2 linked regions of the Desulfopila inferna genome follow. The protein of the gene in region 1 interacts with the protein of each later gene in a pairwise test. Links are inferred from orthologs where the notes say so. Each region holds a gene or a part of one and is shown in the gene's direction. Other genes may lie near its edges.

What was found.
Region 2: the proteins of rpe (region 1) and eno interact in binary tests that used the Escherichia coli proteins (3 or more experiments, as listed by UniProt). The link is inferred for Desulfopila inferna from one-to-one orthologs.

Annotation. Positions count from the first base shown.
Region 1 is NZ_JAFFQE010000004.1:356,587-359,703, forward strand. What follows is about bases 15-2,770. They hold rpe (ribulose-phosphate 3-epimerase), read left to right. Parts: upstream 15-924; coding sequence 925-1,617; downstream 1,618-2,770. Other genes in these bases: dprA (DNA-processing protein DprA), read left to right, coding at 15-814; JWG88_RS12510 (glucose-6-phosphate isomerase), read left to right, coding at 2,061-2,770. Also shown: more of dprA, read left to right, coding at 1-14; more of JWG88_RS12510, read left to right, coding at 2,771-3,117. UniProt on the Escherichia coli protein: Catalyzes the reversible epimerization of D-ribulose 5-phosphate to D-xylulose 5-phosphate.
Region 2 is NZ_JAFFQE010000001.1:755,540-758,703, forward strand. What follows is about bases 159-2,961. They hold eno (phosphopyruvate hydratase), read left to right. Parts: upstream 159-824; coding sequence 825-2,099; downstream 2,100-2,961. Other genes in these bases: JWG88_RS03240 (hypothetical protein), read right to left, coding at 2,348-2,698. In the rest of the region: JWG88_RS03245 (response regulator), read right to left, coding at 3,022-3,164. UniProt on the Escherichia coli protein: Catalyzes the reversible conversion of 2-phosphoglycerate (2-PG) into phosphoenolpyruvate (PEP). It is essential for the degradation of carbohydrates via glycolysis.

The DNA of each region.
Region 1 (3,117 bases):
CCCGCCGCCAGTACTCTATATTCTGGGAGATCATAATGTGCTGCAAAGCTGCTGTGTCGCCATTGTCGGTTCACGGGCGTCAACCAGCTACGGTAGCCGAACCGCCTTCAACCTTGCGAGGAAATTGGCGGCCCGCGGAGTATCAATTGTTTCCGGACTGGCTCTGGGTATCGATGCAGAGGCACATCGCGGAACACTCGCCGCCGAGGGCAAGACCATAGCTGTGCTTGGCTGCGGTCTTGATGTGGTCTATCCAAGGCAGAATGCCAAACTTTTTGAAGAAATCACGGAAAAAGGGCTGATAATCAGTGAATATCCTCAGGGTACTACCCCCGGAGGCTTTCGTTTTCCTGCACGAAATCGTATAATAGCGGGAATAAGCAGGGGGGTGGTTGTGGTTGAGGCCGCCAAGAAATCAGGTTCTCTCATAACCGCTCAGCTTGCCATCGATGAAGGCCGCGAGGTCTATGCCGTTCCCGGACAGGTTGATTCCTATAAGAGTGAGGGAACGCACTGGCTTTTGCAGCAGGGCGCCACACTTGTTCAATCGGAAAATGATATCCTCGAAGACCTTGGCCTTGCCGGCATCGCCCTGCAGAGCGACAACGAACCTTACGGTAAAGCAATACCTTCTTCTCTCGAGGAAAAGGCGAAGGCGCTTCTTCGCTGTCTCGACAGTTATGCCCTGCCCAGGGACGATCTTGTGCAGAAATCCGGACTGGAGATTTCCGAGATTAGTGAATATCTGCTGGTGTTGGAGCTTGAAGGGCTTATCGAAGTTCTGCCCGGAAATGAAATACGCCGAATTTCCTGAAATGAAATATCAACTGCAGAAAAGTGGCGTGTTTTTAAAGTATTCTTGAGATCCTATGAAATCGCGGCCCTGACTGACGAGGTAAGAAACAACTACAAAAGGAAAATAACATGCAAGATATTACCATAGCTCCCTCAATACTGTCTGCCGATTTCGCCAACCTGGGCAGTGAAGTCCGTGCTGTCGACAAAGCCGGAGCCGACGTCATTCACATCGACGTCATGGACGGCCATTTTGTACCGAATATCACCATAGGACCTCTGGTGGTTGAAGCAGTGCGCAGAGTGACCGACAAGCCTCTTGATGTTCATCTGATGATTGCCGACGCCGACCGCTACATAGATCTTTTTGCGGAAGCCGGTGCTGACTGGATCACTGTCCACGTAGAGGCGTGTCCACATCTGCACAGGACTGTCACCAGGATAAAGGAACTGGGTAAAAAGGCCGGCGTCGTCCTCAACCCGGCAACTCCTCTTAGTGCAGTAGATTATATTCTGGAGGAAGTCGATCTGGTAATGCTGATGAGCGTCAATCCCGGATATGGCGGCCAGTCCTTTATTCCCTCGGCGCTGGAGAAGACCTGGCAGTTGCGAACCCGCATCGAAACCCTTGATCTTGACGTTGGTATTGAGATCGACGGCGGAGTAGCCCGGGAAAACATAAGTATGATTGCTGAGGCCGGTGCCAATATATTTGTGGCCGGATCGACTGTTTATGGCAGTGACGATTATACCGACATAATAGCTGATCTCAGAAGTTTAGCAACCGATGGCAAAGCCAGACGCAAGCGAAGCGTTTCCTGATATCCTTGCCCGCAACTAACCAATGCAGCCGGCGGTTCATTCCGTCCCGGTTGCTTCAGGTTGCACGTGCCCGAGAACACCACTCCTTCAATCGCTGCATTGCCATGTTTCAGTGAGTATGCTTTATTGATTTATGGTACTTCGAAAAAATGTGGTATCCTGTCAAGATCAAAGCATACCAGGTAAATTGCTACCGCAGAGCCCGGCTCGGCGACTTCAATGAATTCTTAAGACATCATCTGAATTGATTACCACTCTAACTCAGGGAAAGATGTTTGTTTTATCTGATGATTTTTCATGATATATGAAAATATCTTCGATTATCGAACCCAACTCACGGATTAAAAAATATCTTCGGTTTCTTATTTTTTTGCATCCCTCAAGAGGGCACAGAAATGAGCGGCAGTTTTTCAGGAGTAGGGCACTAAAAAATGGAGGCGGACATGAAAAAACGTATTGCCTATCGAGAAAGCGACGCCCATCGAAAACTCGAGAAATTAAAATTATCTCCTTTTGATCTGTCTGAGATAAATCACGAAGAACGCCACTCACGCCTGCACCGCTATATCGCTGAATCACAGCACTTCTCCCTGTATTACTGGCCGCAGCGCGTTGATGAAGAAATTTTGGACGTCCTTCAGGAACTGGCTGATCAATGTGATCTTATCGGTCAATACAAAGAGATGAAAGCAGGTGCTGTAATGAATGCCGTAGAAGGCGTGGAAAGCGAGGCAAGGCCGGCACTTCATACAGCCTGCAGGGATATATTTGCGAAACAGCCATACTGTCAGGAGGCAACAGATCAGGCCGCAGCCGAGCTTGACAAACTCAGAACTTTTCTCGAAGAACTTGGCGCCGGCACCATTCGCAATGAGAACGGTGAAAGTTTTCATTCCTTGATTCATGTCGGCATCGGTGGATCAGACCTGGGTCCCCGCTCAGTGTATGAGGCATTAAAGCCTTTCGGCAGTGGTGATCGTCAGGTTTTTTTTATATCCAACGTCGATCCGGATGATACTGCGGCGATTTTAAAAAAAGTCGATCTGCGCCGGAGTCTTGTCAATATTGTCTCAAAAAGCGGAACGACTCTGGAAACTTTGACCAATGAGGAGTTGGTAAGGCAGGCGTTTTTGACCGCGGGCCTCGATCCAGCCCGGCATTTTCTGGCAGTCACAGGTCAAGGCAGCCCCATGGACAATCCAGCAAAATACCTGCGAACCTTTTATATGTTCGATTATATCGGAGGACGATACAGTTCTACCTCAATGGTGGGCCTGGTAATGCTCGGTTTTTATTTGGGTTACGGGCAAATTATTGAGTTTCTTCGGGGGGCTTCGATAGTAGACTATGAAGCCGAAGAGAGTAATATCCGCAACAACCCGGCTTTGTTGCTGGCCTTGCTCGGACTCTGGAATCACAGCTACCTGAATATGGCAACTCTGGCAGTCCTCCCCTATAGCCAGGCACTACACCGGTTCCCTGCACATTTGCAGCAGTGCG
Region 2 (3,164 bases), on another replicon or contig:
CAGTTCCATCATGTTTTAAGGAACTTTTCAGTAAAAATATGACCTATTAAGTTCACATGTAATAAAAAATTAATCATCGGCGCGGATGGCGCCCCGGTATGCTGCGGCGAGGAAATGAAAGTCCTGAGAGAGAACACCGTTGATGCGGCTTTAGAAAAGCATGTCCCTGTCGTTACCCGGTCGGAAGAAGGCATAGTCGTCACGGTCGGTTCCGTAGATCATCCGATGACGCCTGATCACTTATATTGAATGGATTGAAATCATTTCTGCAACATTGATTCTCTTTCTCAGGCCTAGTGATCAACCGAAAGCATATTTTTCTGAACTTAAGGGTGATTAATAACAGCCAGAGTCTATTGCAACCTGCACGGCGTATGGAAAGAGCAGTAGTAGACTTTCCCAAACTGGCCCAAGCAGCGCTTTCGGCACTGCTTGGAGTAAATCAGCACGTTCCTCTTCAGCTCATTCCTATTCACTGCATCTTCTGAACGGAAGAGCCCCCGCTACAGACACTTTCTACGACCTTCATTTGTAATAAGTATATCTCTTTTGTAAACTATAAAGATATCAAATCACCGTTGTCGTCACTCCTGACTTGATCCAGGACTGCAGATACGCTTGGTCAAAAAAAGAATTACCGGCTTCCCACCTTATAGGCCAAAAAACAGATCGGCGGATTTGAGGTTCCGGCAAGAATTATTTCCAGAAAATGTTGTGTGAAATCCTGAGAGTAGCTGTATAATCATTTCAGAAACAGTTTTTTATCTTTTCGGGGAGCAACGACTCCCACCTTGTATACTTTCAAATATCAAATGGAGATAGATATGGCAAAGATTAAAGACATTCACGCGCGTGAAGTAATCGACTCAAGAGGCAATCCAACAGTCGAGGTTGAGGTTACCCTTTCATCCGGAGCTATGGCAAGGGCAATCGTTCCTTCAGGTGCCTCAACAGGGGAACACGAGGCACTGGAACTGCGGGATGGAGGGGATCGATATCTGGGTAAAGGGGTCAGAAAGGCCGTTGCCAATGTGAACGACAAGCTTAAACCGGAATTGATCGGCAAGAGCTGTGATTACAAGGATATCGATAAAATCATGCTCGAGCTGGATGGGACGCCGAATAAAAACAAATACGGCGCTAATGCGATCCTGGGAATTTCACTGGCAGTCGCCAGAGCCGCCGCGAACGACAAAGGCCAATCGTTTTTTTCTTATCTCGGCGGCAATGCCGCCAACCTGCTCCCTGTTCCAATGATGAATATCGTCAATGGCGGTGAGCATGCCGACAACAATGTCGATATTCAGGAATTCATGATCATGCCTCATGCTTTTTCCTCATTTTCACGAGCACTCCAGGCAGCGTGTGAGATTTTCCATACACTCAAGGGTCTGCTCAAAGAGAATGGCATGAGCACTTCGGTTGGCGACGAGGGCGGCTTTGCACCTAATCTTGACAGTAATGAAGAGGCCCTCAAATATATTATGAAGTCTATTGCCAAAGCCGGCTACGATGGGAAAATTTCCATAGCCCTTGATGTGGCCGCAAGTTCATTCTATAACAAAGAGAATGGACTTTATACATTTGAGAATGCTGAAGTCGATACCAGTTTCCTCATTGAGTATTATGGACGGCTGGTGAAAAACTACCCCATTGTTTCCATCGAAGACGGTCTCGACGAAAATGACTGGGATGGCTGGCAACAATTGACATCAGAACTCGGCGATAAGATACAGCTGGTTGGAGATGACCTTTTCGTCACCAATGTTGCTAGATTGAGCCAAGGTATAGAAAAGTCCATTGCCAACTCAATTCTAATCAAGGTCAATCAAATAGGTACCCTCAGTGAAACTCTTTCCGCCGTCGACCTCGCCTCAAAGAACGGCTATAGTTCGGTTATTTCCCACCGTTCCGGAGAAACTGAAGATACAACCATAGCACATCTTGCTGTGGCTACGAATTGCGGGCAGATCAAGACGGGATCGCTTTCACGTTCAGACAGGATTGCAAAATATAACGAATTACTGCGGATAGAAGAAGAATTGGGAGTCAGAGCGGTGTATGCAGGAACCAAATTCGAGGAAATCCTGCCCAACTAAGATCGCCTACCTTTTTTAATGATCAGGGCGTCGAAGGCAAACAGTATAAGAAACAACGCCCTGATCCATTCTCTACGCACCCGGGGCGTTGGCACAACAACATCAGCAGAGCCCTCTATGTCAATTCTTTTCGGGTTAAAATGCGATAATGCGTTTTAAAACTTGTAGAATAATTGAAGGCAGGTGTAAAGCACCAATTGAGCAGGGAAAGAAGGCGGGTGCTGACCAAAGGAAGCCCAACGCTTTTGCTAAAACTTAAAAAACCTTTTGAACCCTCTTCCGGTCAGGGCTTTTTTCAACTCCGGAATAAGAATATCACAATTAAGTTTTACCATGGCAGTCGAGACATTCAGGCTCATGCTGATAAGAAGAAATCCACTCCCTGTTTTTATCATATAAAAGCGTCCCTCGGCAAACACAAGATCCATCTCATTAAACTCTTCCAGAGAATCGATGATCATCTTCCAGCTAAGGGTGCTTTTTTCCGGCAGGAAACGCTTATTATCCAAAGATTCGAATAGCACCTTGCCTGCTTCGGACAACAATACAAGTCCATGGACACCATCCATGTTAAGAATATCTTCAAATAATTTGTCCATTTCCCTCGAGTCGGCTGACTTTCCAAACCTGCCTGGTCTAAAATCCGGTAAAGCCGGATAAGTACCTTTAAGAAATTCTCCCTTAAAAAACAAGAAAAGAATTTCACTGATACCAGAAAAGGACAGGCAGAAATTATCCTTGTAGTGAAACCGGAGCTATTAAGACTGCAAGCTGATGAAGACCTGAAAATTACCACCGGCCATCATTGCCAACCTGACCCTGAATTTCTTACCTCATGATCAGATTCCGCGTATCCTCAGCAAGCATTACCAACAACTTTCATTCCAGCATCATGTCTTAATTCACAGTATTTCAGAAATATTTATTGATACTGCACCAAAACATTGATTATTTTGTCCTGGGGACATTTCCGGCTTAACTGGAGAACTGTGGTAGGCTTTCCCGGAAGGACAATTTTGTTAAATTCACCGCCGCTATCAATATAGCCTACCCTGAGTCTGCCGA